DNA from 2 places in the Mesorhizobium sp. B2-4-12 genome. Region 1 is predicted to be linked to the other one. Evidence: predicted binding sites of a transcription regulator. Region 1 holds the regulator's gene; the other holds the start of a gene.
What was found. Region 1 encodes PhoB, which activates phosphate uptake and scavenging genes when phosphate is short. Its sites were predicted from a motif close to TGTCATNNANCTGTCAT; they were not measured.
Positions count from the first base shown of each region.

Region 2: FJ934_RS02495 (PhoX family phosphatase) is a predicted target of PhoB. The motif match lies at 8,498-8,514, and genes of this name have one in related genera.

Region 1 covers NZ_VFVC01000010.1:116,192-127,532, forward strand. Annotated here, with positions in the region: gene FJ934_RS08955 (PAS domain-containing sensor histidine kinase) at 1-411, shown strand, start outside; gene FJ934_RS27935 (hypothetical protein) at 545-727, shown strand; gene FJ934_RS08960 (hypothetical protein) at 908-1,234, shown strand; gene FJ934_RS08965 (YMGG-like glycine zipper-containing protein) at 1,318-1,563, shown strand; gene FJ934_RS08970 (CHASE domain-containing protein) at 1,656-3,278, opposite strand; gene FJ934_RS08975 (ATP-binding cassette domain-containing protein) at 3,429-4,229, opposite strand; gene FJ934_RS08980 (sugar ABC transporter permease) at 4,241-5,596, opposite strand; gene xylF (D-xylose ABC transporter substrate-binding protein) at 5,838-6,878, opposite strand; gene FJ934_RS08990 (ROK family protein) at 7,147-8,391, shown strand; gene phoB (phosphate regulon transcriptional regulator PhoB) at 8,404-9,093, opposite strand; gene phoU (phosphate signaling complex protein PhoU) at 9,209-9,916, opposite strand; gene pstB (phosphate ABC transporter ATP-binding protein PstB) at 9,942-10,745, opposite strand; gene pstA (phosphate ABC transporter permease PstA) at 10,742-11,341, opposite strand, start outside.
Region 2 covers NZ_VFVC01000002.1:229,338-240,678, reverse strand. Annotated here, with positions in the region: gene FJ934_RS02525 (PAS domain-containing sensor histidine kinase) at 1-2,510, shown strand, start outside; gene FJ934_RS02520 (DeoD-type purine-nucleoside phosphorylase) at 2,595-3,308, shown strand; gene FJ934_RS02515 (ribbon-helix-helix domain-containing protein) at 3,305-3,607, opposite strand; gene FJ934_RS02510 (VOC family protein) at 3,841-4,236, shown strand; gene FJ934_RS02505 (gluconate 2-dehydrogenase subunit 3 family protein) at 4,313-4,843, shown strand; gene FJ934_RS02500 (GMC family oxidoreductase) at 4,889-6,460, shown strand; gene FJ934_RS02495 (PhoX family phosphatase) at 6,531-8,444, opposite strand; gene FJ934_RS02490 (hypothetical protein) at 8,559-8,966, opposite strand; gene urtA (urea ABC transporter substrate-binding protein) at 9,279-10,589, shown strand; gene urtB (urea ABC transporter permease subunit UrtB) at 10,706-11,341, shown strand, end outside.

The DNA of each region.
Region 1 (11,341 bases):
CATGAGTTGGTGGCGAGCCAGGTCGGCCGCTACGAGACGAACACACCGCATAGCCTTCGCTTCCGAGGCGCCAATCCCTACCTCAATCCAAACGCCGCGCTGCATATCGGCCTGGCGATGCATGAACTCGCGGTCAATTCGGTCAGCTACGGTGCCCTGTCCCGGCCGGATGGTTTCGTCGAGGTGACCGCCGATCTCAACACTGCCGCCACCGGTGAAGTTACCCTGTCACTCATATGGGCCGAAACCATTGGCACCAACGGCGGCCGAGGCAAGCAAAAGCGTTTCGGCAGCGTCGCGCTGGAACGGGTGGTGCCGGCATCCCTGAGTGGAACCGCGAGCCTCGACATCGCCGATGGCCATCTTGAATACCGCCTTATCGTTCCGCACAGCAACTTCGATACCCAATGAGCGGGCCACGACAAGCAGCGATTCTTAACCGGCTATTCACCATGAGAATGAATACTGTTTTTCTCAGATACCAGCGGAACCTGCGGCCTTTTTGGACATTTCCGCAGGAGCATTTACAGCTCGGTACGGGAGGATGCCCTTGACGGTTGCCGACATGAACAGGCTGGAACAGGCCGCCCGAATTTCCATGGGCGAGTTTCTGGACCCTGAGGCATCCGCGCAATCGCTTCCCGCTGCCCGTAACCGGTTACCGGACATTGTTGGATTGGCGCTGGTCGCGGCAATCCTCCTGACAGTGCTGTTCCAGTTCACCTGATCGCGATCAGCGTCCTGGCTGGGGGCCGGCTCGGATATGGTCTTGGCCGCCGTTCCAACGGGTGACGGGGGCCATTGCGGAAATCTGTTGCCGGCGGGCCGGCATTATTCGCCTATCCCCGGGTGGAAAAGGAACTTTCTGGCGATGCGGTCCGTTGTTGTGGCGAGAGGATATTTCTCCATGGAACACATCGCCGCGTTGCTGCTGGTCATCGGTTGCACCAACTCGATGGCCGAGTGCCGTGAACTGCAGGTGCCGGTCAGCGTCTTCGCAACCGCCGACCAATGCACCGCCGAGCGTCCCTTCGCCATGGGCGACGTTCAGGGGCAGGCGCAGCACATCGTTGCCAAATGCCTGGCTGTCGATCCCGCGCTCGAGGATGACTACGACCAGATCGTCTGGAATGTGCGCCCTGATGGCAGCCTCGACGCTTCGCTGGCGATTTCCAGCCCCGTCATGGCATCTAACGCGGCGCGCCCAGAAAAAGACGACCTTAGCCAACAATAAATTCGAGCAGCAAAGACCGTTGTTTCATGCTAAATGGCGGTTGGAGTTTACTAAAGTGAGGACACAAAGTGAGGAGTGACTCTATGCGGAAAATGATTATTGCCATGGTTGCGGTGGTCGCGGTCAGCGGCTGTACCAGCACCGAAAAGGATGTGGCTGGCGGTACCTTGATTGGCGCCGGTATCGGCGGCCTGGTCGGCGGCGGCAAGGGCGCACTGGTCGGTGCGGCTGTTGGTGCCGGTTCCGGCCTTTTGGTGCGCAACCTGCGCAATGGCTACTGCCAATACCGTGATCGCCACGGCCGCATCTACACCGCGCGCTGCAACTAGTCAGCGACAACGGAATCCAGATCCGGAGGCCGGTATCGTGCCTCCGGATTTTCTTGACCGGCGATCTGTTGCTTGGCCTGGTGACGGCAGATTTAGCCGACCAGCGGAATTCTGATTTCCACCTTCAGACCATCGGCCTGAAAATCGCGTTTGATCGTGCCGCGCAGTTCGCGCGTGACATTGAGGTCGATCAGCTTGGTGCCGAATCCGGTTTCGGCGGGCGCCTGGACTTTCTTGTTTCCGGCCTCCCGCCAGTTGAGGGCCAGCGTCCGCTCGCGCCCGCGCCCTTCCAGCAGCCAGTCCACCTTGAGCGCGCCAACGGAATTGCCGGCTTCGCCGTATTTGAGCGCATTGGTCGCCAGCTCATGGAAGGTCAGGCCAAGCGCCTGCGTCGTGGTCTCGTCGAGCAACACCTCCGGGCCTGAGAGGAGCTCGTCGGGCAATTCCTTGCCGAAAACCTGGCCGAGCTCGATGCGCAGGAGGTCGGCGAGATCGGCCTTCTGCCAGCGCGAGCGCGTCAGCATGTCCTGCGACGCGGCCATGGCCTGCAGCCTGGCCGAGAAGGATGCGGAAAACTCGTTGACATCGGTCGCCCGCGAAGCCGTCTGCCGCGCGATCGCCAGCACCCTGGTGATCGAATTCTTGATGCGATGCTTCATCTCCTGCAGCATCAGGTCCTTTTCGAGCAGGCTCTTTTCGGTCGTTTCGTGCAGGCGCGATACCGCCTCGTAGGCCCGCTCCTGATAGCGGGCCACCAGCGCGATGGCGCCCGCCAACAGCAGGCCGAACAGCCCCAGCATCATCGGGATGGCGCGCGACGACGGTTGTGAGAAGGCGCTGGTCGGCCTGAACAGCACGGTCCACGGACGGCCGGCCACCGTGATCTTTCGAGTGACCAGCAGCCGGTCACCAAGGGCCGAAACCGGTGGCGTCTCCGACCGGAACAGCAGATTGTCGCCGTTCACCGCGCCGTCATAGATCTCGGTGTTGACCGGCAGCAGCGGCGCGCGGCTGAGCGCGATCTGGAACAGGTCGCGGGCCCGGAAGGCGGCGTAAAGAAAGCCCGCGGTCGACGATCGCGATGCGTTGATGACCTCCGGTGCGGTTTCGACGTTGAGCCGCACGAAGACCAGGAAGCCGGTGAAGGTCTGCGCCACACCCGTGCCCTGGCCCAGTTGCACCAGCCCGCTCGCGTGCTGCTGGTCATCGGCCATTGCCTTCTCGATCGCCGCGCGCCGCACCGGCTCGCTGAACATATCGTAGCCGATGCTGGACTGGCTGGAGGGATCCAGCGGCTCGAAAAGCGTGATGGGCGCGCGCCAGGGCTGCGTCGAGGCCGGATAGACCGGATGGCTAGCGCCAAAATCGTGCAGGATATCGCGTTCGACCGCCGCTTCGTCGCCCGTCTTGACAAGCTGAAGGAAGCCGATGCCACCCAGGCCAGCGAAATTGTTGTCGATATCCAGCGCGTCGAAGAACGCCTTGAACTCGTTCTGGGAGATGTCGCCGTTGCGGGCATCGAACAGGGCCTGCGTCGACCGCAGCAGCGACAGATGCAAGTCGATCCGGCTCTCGATCCGGTTGAGTGCGTCGTCGGCCGCCGCTTCGAACTTGATGCGGGCGGCTTCCTGCGTCGCGAAATAGGCGAACCCAGCCATGGTCATGCTGATCAGCGCAACGGCGATGAACGCAACGATTGGAAAAAGTCTCTTCAACGGATGATGCGGTCCATGGGCAATACCGGACCTTTATGGGCAAGTCGCCGGGCCAACACAATGGTCAGGCCAAGCCATCGCGATCACTGGCATATCACATGAGCGGCAACGCGGGCCTGGTCCGCCAATGCCGGGCGCGACCGATAGGCCTCAGGCGGCGATCTTCAGCGCACCCGGTCCGGGAATGGCGCCAGGAGGACATTTGCCCAGGATGATCATGCCGAGCACCTCGTCCTGGGTTACATCCGTGGTACGCGCGGTCCCGACGACCTGGCCGTTCTTCATCACGCAGACCCGGTCGGCCAGTTCGAAGACATCGTGGATGTCGTGGCTGATCAGGAAGATGCCGATGCCATCGGACTTGAGCTGCCTGACCAGTTCGCCGACCTGTGCCGTTTCCTGGGGCCCAAGCGCCGCGGTCGGCTCGTCCATGATCAGGATGCGGGCGTTGAACAGGATCGCGCGTGCGATCGCCACCGACTGTCGCTGCCCGCCCGACAGCTTGATGACCGGCTCCTTGAAGCGCTGGAAGCGGGGATTGAGGCGCCTCATCACCTTGCGCGCCTCGGCCTCCATCGCAACGTCGTCGAGCGTGCCCCAGGCGGTCATCAACTCGCGGCCGAGAAACAGATTGGCGGCGGAGTCGACATTGTCGGCCAGCGCCAGCGTCTGGTAGATCGTCTCGATGCCGTATTTCTTGGCATCGCGCGGGTTGGTGATCGTGGCTTCCTCGCCATTGACGAATATCTGCCCGGCGTCGCGCTTGTAGGCGCCGGAGAGGATCTTGATCAGCGTCGACTTGCCGGCGCCGTTGTGGCCGAGCAGCGCCACGACCTCGCCGGGGAAAAGATCGATCGAGGCGTCATCGACGGCCCGGATGCCGCCAAAGGCAATCGAGATGTTGCGCATGTCGACCAGCGGCGGGCCGGCGGGAGCGTTTTTGTCAGCCATGATCGTATCCTCTAAACCCGCTTGCGATAGACGGTGTCGAGCCAGACGGCGATGACCAGCACGGCGCCGACGACGATGCTTTGCAGCGGCGAGTCGACACCGAGCAGCACCATGCCGGATTGCAACGACTGCATCAGCAGCGCGCCGAGCATGGCGCCGATGATCGTTCCCGAACCGCCCGCAAGCGACGTGCCGCCGATGACGGCCGCGGCGATGACGAGCAGCTCGTCCAATGTTCCAAGCACATTGGTGGACGAGTTCTGCCGGGCCGACGAGATCGCGGCGGCGAACGTGGCCAGCACGCCCATGATCATGAACACCTTCATGGTGATCCAGCGCGTGTTGATGCCGGCGAGATTGGCGGCCTCCGGATTGCCGCCGATGGCAAAGACATAGCGGCCGAAACGGGTGCGGTTGGTGATGAAGGTCATGATCAGCCCGACCGCAACCGCCATCAGCACCGGAATGGCGATGCCGTGAGCGATGAACAGGCCGCCCTCGGGCACGGTGATGTTGTTGGCGGCGGCGTATCTGTTCACAATGCCGATCGGCCACGGATAGGAGTTGGCCAGCCATACCGCGCCCATGATGGCGGCGCAGGTGACGGCGCCAAGCAGCGTCTCGGCCCAGATCGGGCGCAGCGGGAAACGGAAGCGCTTGCGTTGCACCCGCCCGTTGAAAAGCGCAAACACCACGGCGAGGCAGGCGACGATGCCGACGATCCAGCTCCAGGTGGCGCCGATCGATCCGGCCGGCCCGCCTCCCATCAGCTGGAAGGTGGCGTCGAGCGGCGCCACGGTCTGGCCGCTGGTGACCCACCAGGCAGCGCCGCGCCAGACCAGCAGGCCGCCCAGCGTGACGATGAAGGCAGGCACTTCGAGATAGGCGATGATAAAGCCCTGGAAGGCGCCGATCAGCAGGCCCAGCACCAGGCCGATGACCAGCGCTAGCACCCAGATCCATGGATTGCCGAGTTCAAGCCCGACGAACCGAACTAGGAAATGCACCTGGGCAAAACCCATGACCATGCCGATCAGGCCCTCGGCCGAGCCGACGGACAGGTCGATGTTGCGCATAACGATGACCAGCACCATGCCGCAGGCCATGATGGCGACCGCGGAGCTTTGTACGGAGAGGTTCCATAGATTGCGCGGCGTGAGGAAGGTGCGGCTGTCGAAATCGAGCGGATTGACGCCCAGACGCAGGCTCGAAATCACGTGCAGCCCCACCCAGATCAGCAACAGGGCGCCGATCATGCCGAGCATGCGGGTGTCGATCTCGGTTGCCTTCAGGAAGCGGGCGACCGCGCCGAGTTCCGATGCGCGTGCGGTATCGACCTGCGGCGGGTTGGACGTCGTGTCGGTCATGATTTCCTCCCACTGGCCGCCGTCTGGCGCGGACGCCGGAGCCCAGCCTAGAAGCTATCCGCCTGATGCGGAAACACAAATCTTTTTGAGAAAACGCCGCCTTAAAGCAATTCCAGGAAAAGTGCGTAGCGGTTTTCCGTCCGGAATTGTGGGAAACAATGGGCTGGAACGGTTCAGCGATTCAAGAAACACTGAACCGTTCCAGGGCCGCGGCGTCTATATCTGAGAGAAACAGGCCAGCTTAGTTACAGGCCGCGACGGTGCCGGCGGCGACGCCCGCGCAGACTTCGTCCTTCTTGATCCAACCGGCATCGATGACGACGTTGAGATTGTCCTTGGTGATGGCGACCGGGGTCAGGAACAGCGACTTGACAGTGTTACCGCCAGGCGTCGTGAAGTCCTTCACGCCGGCAATGTCGGTCATCTTCTTGCCGTCCGCCAGTTGCGAGGCGATCTCGGCGGCGTTCCTGCCGAGCTCGCGCGCGTCCTTCCACACCGACACGGTCTGGGTGCCGAGCGCGATGCGGTTCAGCGCGGCATGGTCGCCGTCCTGGCCCGACACCGGCACGGTGCCAGCAAGGCCTTGCGCCGTGAGTGCCGCGACGACGCCGCCGGCGGTGCCGTCATTGGCGGCGACCACGGCGTCGACCTTGTTGTCGTTGGCGGTCAGGAACTGCTCCATGTTCTGCTGGGCGTTGGCGGGCAGCCAGCCGTCCGTATAGGCCTCGCCGACATTCTTGATCTTGCCGCTATCGATGGCCGGCTTGAGCACTTCCATCGAGCCCGAGAACAGGAAGTCGGCATTCGGATCGGCACCCGAGCCCTTGATGAAGACATAGTTGCCTTCCGGCTTGACCTTGAACACCGCGCGGGCCTGCATCCGGCCGACTTCCTTGTTGTCGAAGGTCAGGTAGAAGACGTCCTTGTTCTCGATCAGGCGGTCATAGCCGACGACCGGAATGCCTTCATCCAGCGCCTTCTGGACGGCCGGGCCGATGGCCGAGGCATCCTGCGCCAGGATGATCAGCGAATTGGCGCCCTGCGAGATCAGGCTCTCGACATCGGTGAGCTGCTTGCCCGGATTGGACTGTGCGTCGGCGGAGATGTACTTGTCGCCTGCGGCCTCGATCGCCTTCTTCATGGCGGCCTCGTCGGTCTTCCAGCGCTCTTCCTGGAAGTTGGACCAAGAAACGCCGATGACCTTGCCCTTCGCCTGCGCGACCGACGCGAGCGTCAGTGACATGGCGACACCCGCCAGGATGGCGACTGCGAATCTCTTCATGATATCCTCCCTGCGCCGCGTATGGCGCGACCAAACTGACCCGAAGGCCGGCACAAAGGCTCTATTTTTTCGAGCCTCAAAAAAAATAGTGATGCATCGCCGGAAGGCTGTCAACAATGATTCTGATGGATTTTGAGGGCCGAGAACTTTTTTCGAGCCCCGCAATAAATAAATGACATCGCCGGCCGCTTCTGCCAGTATTTGATCTGTTGCCGCAGTGTTCGAGGGGCACGACGAGCCGCGGCGACCGGGAGGATATTGGAAAGGCATGTCGGTCGGAATCCGCCACGACGATCTGCGCCGGCGCAACCGCGCAATGGTGATTGCGGCCGTGCGCCGGGCCGGCCAGCCCTCGCGCACCGAAATCGCCGCGACCACCGGCCTCAGCCACTCCACCATATCGGCGATTTCCTCTGATCTGATCGGCGAAGGTACCCTGGCCGAAGGCAAGCCGAGCGAGGCCGGCGCGCTCAAACGCGGCAGGCCGCAGGTCGGGCTTGGCCTCAATCCGGAAGCCGCAACGGTGATGACCGTGGTGCTGTCGCTGAATTTCCTGTCCGTCGCCGTCATCGACTATGCCGGCCAGGTCATATCAGAGGAACAGCGCCGGCTGGATACGCTGACCATGTCGCGCGATGCACTGATCGGCGAATGCGTCGCCATCGTGCGGCGGCGCCTGGAGGATCCCGACCTCGACGTGCGCAGCGTCGCCCGCATCGCGCTGGCGATCCAGGGCATCACCGACACCGATGCCCGGGCAATGCTGTGGTCGCCCATCACGCCGCAGACCGACATCGCCTTCGCCGACATACTCGAAGCCGAGTTCGGCATCCCCGCCACCGTGGAGAATGACTGCAACATGATGGCGGTGGCGCTGCGCTGGCGCGATCCGGAGCGCTACCGCGACGACTTCATCGCCATTCTCCTTTCGCACGGTATCGGCATGGGCCTGGTGCTGAAGGGCGAGCTCTTCACCGGCACCCATTCCTCGGGCGGCGAATTCGGCCATATGATCCATCGGCCAGGCGGCGCGCTCTGCCGCTGCGGGCGGCGCGGCTGCGTCGAAGCCTATGCCGGCAATTACGCCATCTGGCGCAACGCCAGGCAGCTCAGCGAGGACACCGAGCCGGTCGCCGATGTCAGCGACGCGCAGATGCGGGCGCTGGCGGCGACGGCGCGGCAAACGGACGGGCCCGAGCGGGAGGCCTACCGCAGGGCCGGCGAGGCGCTGGGCTACGGCCTCGGCAGCCTGTTCGCGCTGATCGATCCCGCCCCCGTCGCCATGGTCGGCGTCAGCGCCGCCGCCTTCGACCTGATCGAGCCGGCATTGCGCGAGGCCATCGCCCAGACCGCCGGCGGCCAGCACTCGAAATCGATTTCCTTCGACACCGAGCCCAACGAGTTGCCGCTGATCCGCGAGGGCTGCGCCATGCGGGCGCTGACCTTCGTCGACCAGGAGATTTTCGCGCCGGGCATGCAGGCGAAAGCCGGCTCCGGGAAGAACGTGGCCTGAATAAAGTCGCGCTCAATCCTCGCGGATTGCATACCCCGCACCACGAATGGTGCGGATGACGTCGGGCATGCGGCCGTTATTGACCGCCTTGCGCAACCGGCCGACATGCACATCCACCGTGCGCTCGTCGATATAGATCGTCTCCCCCCAAACATTGTCGAGCAGCTGGCTGCGCGAAAACACCCGGCCGGGATGACGCATCATGAATTCGAGCAGGCGGAATTCGGTCGGCCCGAGCCGGATCTCGCTCTTCTTGCGGTAGACGCGATGTGATTCGCGGTCGAGCACGATGTCGCCCACCTTGAGCACGCTGGACAGCACTTCCGGCTTGGCGCGGCGCAGCAGCGCCTTGACCCTGGCCATGAATTCCGGTGTCGAGAACGGCTTGACCAGATAATCGTCGGCGCCGGTCGAAAGGCCGCGCACGCGGTCGCTTTCCTCGCCGCGCGCCGTCAGCATGATGATCGGCAGCCGCTCGGTCTCGGGCCGCATCCTTAGCCGGCGACAGAGTTCGATCCCGGACACCGCCGGCACCATCCAGTCGAGCACCAGGAGGTCGGGGACGTTCTCCTGCAGGCGAATCTCCGCCTCGTCGCCGCGCGGGACCACCTCGACCTGGTAGCCTTCCGATTCCAGATTGTAGCGGAGGAGCACGCCGAGTGGCTCCTCATCCTCCACCACCATGATGCGTGGCGCGATCATCGACTGGTCACCTCTAAGGCAATTCCAGGAAAAGTGTGAAGCGGTTTTCCGTCCGGAATTGCATGGAAACAAGAGAGAGAGCGGTTTTCCGTAAAACGGTGAACCGCTCTGACGATCAAGCCGCCGGCGCCGACATCGCCGTTTCGTCCTGCTTCGGACGATTCGCGGGCAGCTGCGTACCGGTCAGCACATAGTAGGCATTCTCGGCGATGTTGGTCACATGGTCGCCGATGCGCTCGAGATTCTTGGCGCAGAACAACAGATGCGTGCAAGCCGTGATGTTGCGCGGATCCTCCATCATGTAGGTGAGAAGTTCGCGGAACACGGAGGTGTATTTGACGTCGATACGTTCGTCATCGGCGCGCAGCTTGGCAAGGGCCTCGGCATCGTGCGCCGCATACTCCTCGATCACGCCCTGCACCTGGATCAGCACCAGCTGCGCCATGGCGTCGATGGAATGCGACAGGTCGCGCGGCGTGGTGGACAGGCCGACCGTACCGACGCGCTTGGCGATGTTCTTGGCAAGGTCGCCAATGCGTTCGAGGTCACCGGCCATGCGGATCGACCCGACGACATGCCGCAGATCGTCGGCCATCGGCTGGCGCTTGGCGATCAGCGTGATGGCGCGGTCGTCGAGTTCGCGCTGGCGCGCGTCCATGATGACGTCGTCGGAGACAACGCGCTGTGCCAGCGCGTTGTCGGAGTTCAGCAGCGCCTTGGTGGCGCCGCCGACCATCGAGCTGGCGAGATCGCCCATGTCGCTGATCAGCCTGCTGATCTGTCCGAGATCCTCGTCGAAAGAAGCGACTGTGTGTTCGGCCATGATCCTGGTCCTCGTATGCGTGAGATCAGCCGAAGCGGCCGGTGATATAGTCCTGCGTGCGCTTCTCGCGGGGCGATGTGAAGATCTTCTCGGTACGGTCGAACTCGACCAGCTCGCCCAGATACATGAAAGCCGTCTGGCGCGACACGCGCGCCGCCTGCTGCATGTTGTGGGTGACGATGACGATCGTGTAGTCGGCCTGCAGCTCGTCGATCAGCTCCTCGATCTTGGCGGTCGACAGCGGGTCGAGCGCCGAGGCCGGCTCGTCGAGCAGGATGACCTCCGGCTTCACCGCCACGGTACGGGCGATGCAAAGACGCTGCTGCTGGCCGCCCGAAAGGCTGAGCCCGCTGGCGTTGAGCTTGTCCTTGACCTCGGTCCACAGAGCCGCGCGCTTCAGCGCCTGCTCGACACGGCCGTCCATCTCGGCCTTGCTGATCTTCTCATAGAGCCTGACGCCGAACGCGATGTTTTCATAGATCGACATCGGAAACGGCGTCGGCTTCTGGAACACCATGCCGATCTTGGTGCGCAGCAGGTTGAGGTCCTGCGAGCGGTCGAGAATGTTCCGGCCGTCAAGCAGCACCTGACCCTCGGCGCTCTGCCTCGGGTAGAGCTCGTAGATGCGGTTGAAGACGCGCAGCAGCGTCGACTTCCCGCAGCCCGAAGGACCGATGAAGGCGGTGACACTGCGCTCGGGCAGCGACAGGCTGATGTCCTTCAGCGCCTTCGACTGGCCATAGTAGAAATTGAGGTCCTTGACCTCGATCTTGGCCTTTTCCACGGCAGCCTCGGCCACGTTCAAATCGGTGGACAACATCGGTTTCATCTGTCCTCTCTGCGTCCGGTAAGGCTGCGGGCGAAGATGCTCAGCCCGAGAACCGTTAAGGTGATTATGAGTGCGCCGGTCCACGCCAGCTGCTGCCATTCCTCGTAAGGGCTGAGAGCGAACTGGAAGATGGTGACAGGCAGGCTGGCCATCGGCGCGTTGAGATTGCTTGACCAGAACTGGTTGTTGAGCGCGGTGAAGAGCAGCGGCGCCGTCTCGCCGGAGATGCGGGCGATGGCCAGCAATATGCCGGTGACGATGCCGGAAAGCGCGGCACGATAGGCGACAGAGCGGATGACCACCCAGCGCGGTGCGCCGATCGCGGCGCCGGCCTCGCGCAAGGCGTTCGGCACCAGGTTGAGCATGTCCTCTGTGGTGCGCACCACCACCGGGATGACCAGGATGGCCAGCGCGACGGCGCCGGCGATGGCGGAGAAGTGCCCCATCGGCCGCACCAGCAACTCATAGACGAACAGGCCGATAACGATCGACGGCGCCGACAGAAGGATGTCGTTGATGAAACGCACCACCGTGGTCAGCTTCGAGAAGCGTCCGTATTCGGCCATGTAAGTACCGGCCAGCACACCGATCGGCGT
Region 2 (11,341 bases), on a different contig from region 1:
CTGTGACCCGGCTGATCATCTTCATCGTCGTTCTGACAGGGGCCGCGATCGTCTTCGGTCTGTTCCGCGAGCATCTCGGCGATCCCTTCCTGCTCGGCATGCTCGGCGTGCTGGCGATGATCGGCGTCGGCTTCCTGTTCGCGACCGCGATCGGCTTCGTGCAGATCACACCACGCTCGACCGGCGATGAACTGTCCAAGGCTTTCGTCGATTCGATGTCGCAGGGCCTTCTGGTGACGGACACCAAGGGCCGTGTCGTCTACGCCAACCGTGCCTATGCCGAAATGACCGGAGCCTCATCGGCCGCCGATCTGAAGACGGTCGAGGGCCTTCTTTCGGATGTTCCCGAAGCCTCGATGACCATTTACCGGCTGGCATCCGGCCTGCGCGACGGGCAACCGGGCGACGGTGAGTTCCGGCTGGCGCAATCGATCAGGCCGGGCGCCGAACCCGGCGCCCGCTGGTACAGGACCCGCGCCCGCACCTTCAGCGTTCCGGGCCAGCGGCTGCCCATGCTGGCCTGGCAACTCGCAGATATTTCGCGGGAGCGAGCAGAACAGGAGCGTTTCTTCCTCGACCTGCAGAAGGCCATCGATCACCTTGACCACGCCCCGGCCGGCTTCTTTTCCGCCGACCAGGACGGCCGTGTCACCTACATCAACGCCACGCTCGCGGAGTGGCTTGGCATCGATCTCGCCAGCTTTACGCCCGGCGCCGTGACCTTGCCTGACATCGTTGCCGGCGACGGCATGGCGCTGGTGCGCTCGGTCAAGGCCGACCCCGGCACGACGCGCAATGCGGTCATCGATCTCGACCTGACGACGATGACGGGCGAGGCGCTGCCCGTGCGCTTCATGCATCGCGTTTCAGCCAGCCGGGAAGGCGTCGGCGGCCCGACGCGCACGATCGTGCTCAACCGCACGCAGGGCGAGGATGCCTCGGCCGATCTGCGCGCTTCGGAAGTGCGCTTCACCCGCTTCTTCAATTCCACGCCGATGGCGATCGCAGGCGTCGATGCCAACGGGCGCATCCTGCGCACCAATGCGCCGTTCCTGTTGCTGTTTTCCTCGGTCGTCGACCGGGACGCCGTCGATCGCCGCGTGCGCCTCGATACGGTGATCCATGAGCGCGACCGGCCGGCCTTTGCCGCTGCATTCGAAAAGGCCCGGCAGCGGCAGGCCGACATCGACCCGATCGACACTGTGCTGCCCGGGAATGAAGAGCGCCACATCCGTTTCTACGTCAATGCCGTCGCCGACGGCACCGGCGGCGAGGGGGCCGAGGAATCGGCCATCGTCTACGCCGTCGAGACGACCGAACAGAAGGCGCTCGAAGGGCAGATGGCGCAGAGCCAGAAGATGCAGGCGGTCGGCCAGCTCGCCGGCGGCATCGCCCACGATTTCAACAATGTGCTGACCGCCATCATCATGGCGTCGGACCTGCTCCTGACCAATCACCGGCCGTCGGATCCATCATTCCCCGACATCATGAACATCAAGCAGAACGCCAACCGGGCGGCCTCGCTGGTGCGGCAGTTGCTGGCCTTCTCGCGCAAACAGACGCTGCGGCCGGAAGTGTTGAACCTCACCGACGTGCTCGCCGATCTCAGAATGCTGCTTGCCCGTCTGGTCGGCAACGACATCAAACTGAAGATCGACCACGGCCGCGACCTGTGGCCGGTCAAGGTGGATATCGGCCAGTTCGAGCAGGTGGTGGTCAACCTGGCTGTCAATGCGCGCGACGCGATGCCGGCCGGCGGCGATCTCACGGTGCGGACCCGCAACGTGACCGCCGAGGAGTGCAGGACCTTCCCCTACCGTGAACTCACCGCGGCCGACTATGTGGTGGTCGAAGTCGAGGATACCGGCAGCGGCATCGCGCCTGATGTGCTGAAGAAGATCTTCGAGCCGTTCTTCACCACCAAGGAGGTCGGCAAGGGCACCGGCCTTGGCCTGTCCATGGTCTACGGCATCATCAAGCAGACCGGCGGCTTCATTTTCTGCGATTCCGAGGTCGGCAAGGGATCGACCTTCCGCATCTTCCTGCCGCGTCACGTCGCGGAAGCGAAAAACGTGGCCGAACCCGGCGAAGCGCCGGCCACGGCGCCGGTCAAATCGGCCGACAGCGTCAAGGACCTGTCCGGTTCGGCGACGGTGCTGCTGGTCGAGGACGAGGACGCCGTGCGCATGGGCGGCGTGCGGGCGCTGACCTCGCGCGGCTATACCGTGCATGAGGCATCCTCGGGCGTCGAGGCGCTGGAAGTGTTCGAGGCCCTTGGCGGCAAAGTCGACATCGTCGTTTCGGACGTGGTGATGCCGGAGATGGACGGGCCGACCCTGCTGGGCGAACTGCGCAAGCGCCAGCCGGACATCAAGTTCGTCTTCGTGTCCGGCTACGCCGAGGACGCGTTCGCCAGGAACCTGCCGGCGGAGGCGCATTTCGGCTTCCTGCCGAAGCCGTTCTCGCTCAAGCAACTGGCAACGATCGTCAAGGACATGCTGGAGTCATAGCGTTCTCCCGTAATCCGCCTTGCGCAACGCCCCGACAACGCCATGATTGCGGGTGAAGGGGCAGGCGAGCTCGGGGAGCAGTTGTTGACGCCACACATCGAAGCAGACAGGGGCGACTACGCCGATACGGTCTTGCTGCCGGGCGACCCGCAGCGCGCCGAATGGATGGCGAACACCTTTCTGGAAGGGCCACGTTGCGTCAACCGCAGGCGGGGCGCTCTCGGTTTTACCGGGCTTTATCGAGGCAAGCGTGTCAGCATCCAGGCGACGGGCATCGGTGTTTCGTCGTTCCTGATCTATGCGCATGAACTGTTGGATTATCATGGCGTCCGGACTTTGATCCGCACCGGTACCTGCGGCGGCCTGACTGCCGAGGTTGAGCTGCGAAGCCTTGTCATTTCGCAATCAGCGCGGCCCGAAAATACCCAAAGCGGTCAGGTCTTTGGTCTCTACGGCGCTGCCGCCGGCCCGGATCCGGCGCTGCTTGTCCTTGCTTTGGCCAAAGCTGCTGAACTCGGCATCGCGCTCCATGTCGGTCCGACGGTCTGCAGCGACATCTTCCATCATCCGGATGGCCGCGCCCGGTTTGCCGAGGCGCGGTCCGCCGGAATCCTGGCGGTGGATATGGAAACCAGCGCGCTTTATCGCATTGCCGGGCATTTCGGGATCCGTGCGCTGTCGATCTGCACGGTGGTCGACAATATCGAGACTGGCGAACTGACCGACTATTCCGAACGCCAGGGGCTTTTCTCCGACATGAGCCGCCTGGCGCTCGAAATCGCTGTGGAAGGGCGCTAAGCCGCTTCCCGCTTCAGCGTCATCCGCTCGTCCATGGGCTTGTGGCCGCGCAGATAGAGCGCGCAGGTGGTGCGCAGCATGGAGGCAAAGTTGGGGATTTCGCCGTTGATCTCGATGGCTTCGTCGTAGAGTTTCGAGATGAATTTCGGCGTCGTCAGGTTCTGGCTTTCCGCGATTTCATCGAGCAAGGCCCAGAACGTCACCTCGAGCTGAATGCTGGTCGAATGTCCGTCGATACGGATCGACCGGTTGATCTGGCGGTAGCCTTCCGGATCCTGCGCGGCAAAGACTCTGCACATCGTTATCTCCCGTTTTTGTTGGTCTTGGGCGCTGACTGAGCCGTCGGCGCCTTTTGAACACTGCCTGCGGTTTCATCTTCGGCCGGACGGCCGATGACCGCAATCAGACTTTCGTCCTTAGAACGGGCTGGACACTACCCGTTTTCCACTCCCATGCGTGGTAATCGGCTGCCACCACCTTTCTTCGCCGGAGCGCATAATAACCTCCAGGCACGAAAGCTACGGAGTCTGATTTGGCGAAGGCGATCCACACGATGATCCGGGTTCTCGAAGAGGACCGCTCCATCGATTTCTACAACAAGGCGTTCGGGTTGGAAGTTGCTCAGCGGCTGGATTTCGAGACCTTCACGCTGATCTATCTCAGCAATGCCGATGCGCCTTTCGAAGTTGAGTTGACCGTCAACAAGGGGCGGCAGGAACCCTACACGCTCGGCGACGGCTATGGTCACCTCGCGGTTTCGGTCGCCGATCTCGACGGCGAACATGATCGCCTCGGTGCACTTGGCCTCAACCCGAAAAAGATCGTCGAGTTCGAGCGAGACGGATCGCTCATCGCCCGCTTTTTCTTCATCGAGGATCCCGACGGCTACAAGGTCGAGGTGCTGCAGCGTGGGGGGCGCTTCCAATAGGGACAACAGGCCGCGCGGACCGGCGCGGCGCCAGCAACGGCACCTATGGGTGCGAACAGCAAGCAGGGAGGAACATATGGTTACGATCTATGAGAGGAAGCCCGGCCTGTCTCGGCGCGAGCTTCTCAAACGCGGCGGCGCGGGCGCGTTGCTCATCATTTCCGGCAGTGCCGTCATCAGCCCGGAACACGCCTGGGGGCTGGAAACCTCGGCGCTGAAGCCGGAGACGATGGCGACGCTGATCCAGGTGGCGCGCGACATCTATCCGCACGACCAGGTCCCGGACAGATATTACGCCGTCGCGGTGAAGGGCCATGACGAGATGGCCGGCAAGGATCCGGCCCACAAGGAACTCATCGAAAATGGCATCGCTGATCTCGACAGGAAGGCCGGCAGCGGCGGCTATCGTGCGCTTGGCTGGGAAGAGCAGCGCGTGGCGCTGCTCAGGGACGTCGAGAACTCGCTCTTCTTCCAGGCGGTTCGCGGCGGCCTCGTGGTCAGCCTCTACAATCAGAAGGAGCTCTGGCCGATCTTCGGCTACGAGGGCGAATCCTACTCAAAGGGCGGCTATATCGCGCGTGGTTTCAACGACGTCGAGTGGCTTTGAGCCGCTTCGCCCAACCGCATCCAATTGATTTCATGGGAGGAAACCATGGCAGCATCATTTGATCTGAAGAACGATGGCGTGGTCGTTATCATCGGCTCCGGCGCCGGCGGCGGCACGCTCGGCAACGAACTGGCACAGAAGGGCATAGACGTGGTCATCCTCGAGGCGGGCGCCCGTCACGAATATGAGGATTTCGTCAACGACGAATGGGATTCGTTCGCCCAACTCGCCTGGAAGGACAAGCGCACGACGTCGGGTGACTGGCGGGTGTCGAAGGATTTCCCGAACCTTCCGGCCTGGATCGTCAAGTCGGTCGGCGGTTCGACCACGCACTGGGCGGGCGCGTCGCTGCGTTTCCAGGAGCACGAGTTCAAGACGCTGTCGACCTACGGCAAGCTGGAAGGCGCAAACCTCTTGGACTGGCCGGTCACGCTGGCCGAGATGGAGCCTTATTACGCCAAGGCCGAAGCCAAGATGGGTGTGACGGGCACCAATGGCTGGCCGAGATTGCCGGGCAACAACAACTTCAAGGTGCTCAAGGCCGGCGCCGACAAGCTCGGCTACAAGGAATGCCACACCGGCAACATGGCGATCAACTCGGTCGAGCGCGACGACCGCAATTCCTGCCAGCAGACAGGCTTCTGCTTCCAAGGCTGCAAATGGGGCGCCAAATGGTCGACGCTCTACACCGAGATCCCCAAGGGCGAGGCGACAGGCCATCTGGAGGTGCGGCCGAACTCGATGGTGATCAAGATCAACCATGATCCTTCGGGCAAGGTGACCGGCGTCGTCTACGCCGACAAGGACGGCAAGCTGCAGGAGCAGAAAGCCCGTATCGTCGCCGTTGCCGGCAATTCGATCGAGAGCCCGCGCCTGCTGCTCAACTCCGAGTCGGCCAAATTCCCGCATGGGCTTGGCAACTCGTCGGGGGAGGTGGGCAAGAATTACATGCGCCACACCACCGGCTCGGTGTATGCCATCTTCGACAAGCCGGTGCACATGTATCGCGGCACCACCATGGCCGGCATCATCCGCGACGAGGCCCGCCATGATCCGTCACGCGGTTTTGTCGGCGGCTACGAATTCGAGACGCTGTCGCTCGGCCTGCCGTTCATGGCGGCTTTCCTGAACCCCGGCGGGTGGGGACGCTCTTTCACCACCGCACTCGACCATTACGATCATATGGCGGGCCTGTGGATCGTCGGCGAAGACATGCCACGCGAGGAGAACCGCATCACGTTGCACGCCGATGAGAAGGACGAGCACGGCATGCCGATTGCCGACGTGCATTTCGACGATCATCCAAACGACACGGCGATGCGCGATCATGCCTACAAGCAGGCCTCGGCGCTTTATGATGCGGTCGGCGCCACGCGCACCTTCCCGACGCCGCCCTATCCGTCGACCCACAATCTCGGTACCAGCCGGATGAGCGAGAAAGCTGCCGATGGCGTCGTCAACAAGCATGGTCAGACGCACGACATCAAGAACCTGTTCGTGTCGGACGGCAGCCAGTTCACCACGGGTGCCGCCGAAAACCCGACCCTGACCATCGTGTCGCTGGCAATCCGCCAGGCCGACTACATCGCCGCCCAGATGTCGGCAAGAAGCATCTAGTCCCACCTCCCGACTGCCTGCTGGCGCGGGACCCGCGAGGGTTCCGCGCCTTTTTTCGTGCTTGCGAAGGCTATGCCCCGACCGGCTGGCCGTCCTTGCGGCGGATGGCGATGACCGAGGGGCGCGGCGGCTGGCCGTCCTTGAAATCGGGCCATAGGGACTGCGCCTTGTCGAGCGTTTCGGCGTCCTCCGATGGATGCTGAACCGAAAGGAACAGCGTTGTGCCATCCGGGGTGAAGCAGGGGCCGGTCGCTTCCGCGCCATGCGGGCAGGTGAACAAAAGCTTCGGCAGGCCCCGCGCCGGGCCTTCCGTGTCGATGCCATAGACGCCGTCGGGCAGGTCGAAATCGTTGGCGCCGTCGGTCGCTACCCAGAGACGGCCGGCGGGGTCGAAGGTGATGTTGTCCGGGCACACGAACCAGCCATTGTCCGATGTGTCGGAATGGAAGGTGGCGCCGACCTTGGCATCCCCGGGATTGCCGCACAGAACGAACAGGTCCCAGGTGTATTTGTCGGCGGTGTGGTCGGCGTCGCTGCCGCAGCCGCCCGGCGGGATCAGTTCGACGATGTGGCCCCAGAGGTTTTCGGGCCGCGTGTTGGCTGGATTGACCTTGGATTCCTCGCGCTTCTTGTTCTTAGTCATGACGGCGTAGACGCGGCCGGTGACCGGATTGGTCTCGATGTCCTCCGGCCGGTCCATCGGGGTCGCGCCAAGCGCATCGGCGGCCAGCCGTGTTTTCAGCAGCACCTCCGCCTGGTCGGCAAAACCGTTATCGACGGTGAGCTTGCCCTGGCCATGGATCAGCGGCAGCCATGTCATGGTGCCATCGGCATCGTAACGAGCGACCGAAAGCACGCCATCGTCCAGAAGGCCGTTGCTCGAAGCGGGATTCGCCTTGTCATAAGCCTTGTTCGAGACATAGCGGTACATGTATTCGAAATAATCGTCGTCACCCATGTAGACGACGATGCGGCCATCCTTGTTGACGACGACCGTAGAGGCCTCATGCGCCATGCGGCCAAGGGCCGTGCGCTTCACCGGCTTGGACTTGGGGTCGTAAGGGTCGATCTCGACCACCCAGTCGAAGCGGTTGGTTTCGTTCGGTTCCTTGTCGATGTTGAAGCGGTCGTGAAAGCGGCCGCGGCCGTAGATGTCGGAGCCGTCAAAGCCATAACGGTCGAGAATGCCTGCTGCAGGGGCCTTCTTTGGATCGCCGCCGAACAGGTCGGAAACGCCTTCCTCGCAGGTCAACACGGTCCGCCATGGGGTAATGCCGCCGCTGCAATTGTAGCTGGTGCCGAGCACCTTGGTGCCGGTCGCATCGGCTGAGGTCTTCATCAGCGCATGGCCAGCCACGGGGCCGGAGACGGTCATTTCGGTGTTGGCGGTGATGCGGCGGTTAAGCGGGCTATCGTCGATGGTTTGCCACTTGCCGTCCTTGAGCATGACCTCGACGATCGAATGCCCCATCGCCGCCAGCCCGAGATCGACCTGTTCCTTGCTCATCGCCTTGCCGGCGCCGTCCTCGGTCATGCCGGGGAACATCACGTTCGGCGAGATGTATTCGTTGTTGACGCAAAGCAAGCCGTGGTCGGAGTTCACAGATCCCTTGGGCAGCGGCATGAAGGCGATGTAGTCGCAGTTGTAGCCGAAGCGCCTTTCCTGTTCGTCGGCCGCGATCGTATTGCCGTCGAAATCCGGCAGGCCCGCGACAAGCGGATCGCCCCAGCGTGCGACGATCGTCGTTTCATAGCCGTCGGCTGCGGCGTGGGTCTTGCCATAGATTCGGTTCAGTTCCGGAAAACCGAGGGTGGAAAGGGCGGCGGCGGCATGTGTTTCGCCGGCAAACAACGAGCCGACAAAGCCGCCGCCGGCGACCAGGGCGCCAGATGCGAGGCTGCCCTTCAGGAGAGTACGGCGCGAAACGCGCTCGGCGATGACATTGCGAATGACGGGGGAGGATGAGGACGGGGAATCGGCCATGTGTCTGCCTCTCGAGGTGGATGTGACGGCGCAAAGCTGCCTATCCAGCTTCGGCAACATCCAGATGACATGAGAGAAAGCTCGCCTCGCGGCGAGGGCCGTCACCAGGACGGGCTATTGGCTGCCGCCCCTGGTGCAGGTCGAGGCGGTGAAGGCCCCGTCCGGCTGCTTCATGATGATATCGAAGGAGGGCGGGTTCTGGCCATCCAGGGTTGCCTGGGTCAGGGACAGGGAATTGCCACCGGTGGTGTAGCCGCCGAGCGGTCCCAACCAGGAGATCACACCGTTTGCGTCCATCTGGTAGTTATAGCCCTGTTGGACGGCGCCGAAGGTGACAGGGCCGGTGTAGACATTTCCCTTGATGGTGATGACGCCCAGGTTGAGGAACATGCCGAGCAGATAAACTTCGCAGTGATAGGTGCCGTCGGGCATCCTGCCGCCGCTGAAGTCGGCCCGCGCGGCTCCGGTTCCCACCGCCAGAAGTAATATTCCGATGAATATGCGTGAAATGCTGGATGCCATGACGTTGCCTGTCTGAAGTCGAGCTTGCCCCATTTTCGCGTCGGGCCGCAACATTTGTCAGCGGTGATCCGTTCACAAAGGTCAAAATATAGGCATCAGATAAATTTGAGCTAAAATTAGGCAATTTGCCTTGTGCGCTGCGCAAATTTCCCTCACTCAAATTTTTTCGGCTCTCTTTGTTTTGTTTGGTCTGATGTAATAAGCGGCTGACAATGTTTGGCTATTTCGCTTTTTCGGACATCCCATTCGCGGTTGGCATGTAGGTTGCATCGCGTTGTTGCAGTGCAATCAACCAGCTTGGGAGTGTTCAGCATGAGGGGTAGTTTCTCGACAATAACAAAAATGTTTTCGGCGAGCGTGGTGGCCGCTGGCCTGTTGATGTCGGTTCCCGCCAGGGCCGCCGACGACACGATCAAGGTCGGCATCCTCCATTCGCTGTCAGGGACAATGGCGATTTCGGAGACGACGCTGAAGGACGCCATGCTGATGCTCATCGACGAGCAGAACGCCAAGGGTGGCCTGCTCGGCAAAAAACTTGAGGCCGTCGTCGTCGATCCGGCTTCCAACTGGCCACTGTTCGCCGAGAAGGCGCGTGAGCTGATTTCCAAGGACAAGGTGGCGGCGGTGTTCGGCTGCTGGACCTCGGTGTCGCGCAAATCGGTGCTGCCAGTGTTCTCCGAACTCGACAACATCCTGTTCTACCCCGTCCAGTATGAAGGCGAGGAGAGCGAGCGCAACGTGTTCTACACCGGCGCCGCACCGAACCAGCAGGCCATTCCCGCCGTCGACTATCTGATGAGCGAGGATGGCGGCTTGGTGAAGCGCTGGGTGCTCGAAGGCACCGACTATGTCTACCCACGCACCACCAACAAGATTCTCGAAGCCTATCTGAAGGCCAAGGGCGTCGCGGCGGAAGACATCATGGTCAACTACACGCCGTTCGGCTTCTCCGATTGGCAGACCGAGGTCTCGGCGATCAAGAAGTTCGGTTCGGCCGGCAAGAAGACGGCCGTCGTTTCGACCGTCAACGGCGACGCCAACGTGCCGTTCTACAAGGAGCTCGGCAACCAGGGCATCAAGGCGGAGGACATCCCCGTCATGGCGTTCTCGGTCGGCGAGGAAGAACTGGCCGGTCTCGACACTGCGCCGCTGGTCGGCCATCTCGCGGCCTGGAACTACTTCGAGAGCGTCGACACGCCCGAGAACAAGAAGTTCATCGCCGACTGGCACAAGTTCATCAAGAGCGACAGGCGCACCACCAACGACCCGATGGAAGCCCATTATATCGGCTTCAACATGTGGGTGAAGGCAGTCGAAAAGGCCGGTACCACCGATCCTGACAAGGTTATCGACGCCATGGTCGGCGTATCGGTGCCGAACCTGACCGGCGGCTATTCGACCATGATGCCGAACCACCACATCACCAAGCCGGTGCTGATCGGCGAAATCCAGGCCGACGGGCAGTTCGAGACGGTGTCGCGCACACCTGGCCTGGTGATGGGCGATGAATGGTCCGATTACCTCCCTGACTCCAAGGACCTGATTTCCGATTGGCGCGCGCCCTTGTCCTGCGGCAACTTCAATGTCGCCACAGGCAAGTGCGGCGGCAAGGGCACGAACTGATCCTCCCGGTCTGTCGGGTCGCGGAGTGGTCCGCGACCCGAGACCGCAGCCCGGGCGGACTTATTCCTCCAGTCCGTCCGGGCGCAACATCAACCCCTGGGATTGACCCTATTCCGATGACCGCGATGCGCATGATTGGCCTGACGCTGTTGTTGCTGCTGACGATATTTTCGCCGTCGCATGCCGACGAAGCCGATCTGCGCGCCACCATCGCCAAATTCGCCACGGCCAAAGGTTTTTCGGAGACGGGCGCCGTCGTCCATGAACTGGCGGCCACCGCCGACCCGGTAGTCGCACGGCCGCTTGCCGCGCTTGCCGACGGTAGTCTTTACATCCGCAAGGCCGACTCCCTGGTGTTCACCGGCAAGGAAACCGCCGGAAGTATCGAGCTTTTCGATCCGCTGAGCGGCGACGCGTCAGGTGAGGCCGGCAAGGACGACATCACCAAGATCAAGGTCAACAACACGCTTCGCCGTGTGATCCGTGACGCCTTGGGCACGCTGACGCTCGGCGCCAAGAATCCGGCCGTGCGCCTGGCCGCCGCCGGCACCATGTTCAAGACACCTGACGCAGCCAATATCGAGCCACTCGACACGGCGATCGCCAATGAGACCGTTGCCAGCGTCAAGGCGCTGTTCGAACAGGCCCGCGCCGCATCGGTTCTTGTCTCCGACCGCCCGGATGCCGACAAGCTGGCGGCTATCGCGCTGATCGGCGCGCGCGGTGACCTCGACGCGGTGTCGTTGCTGACC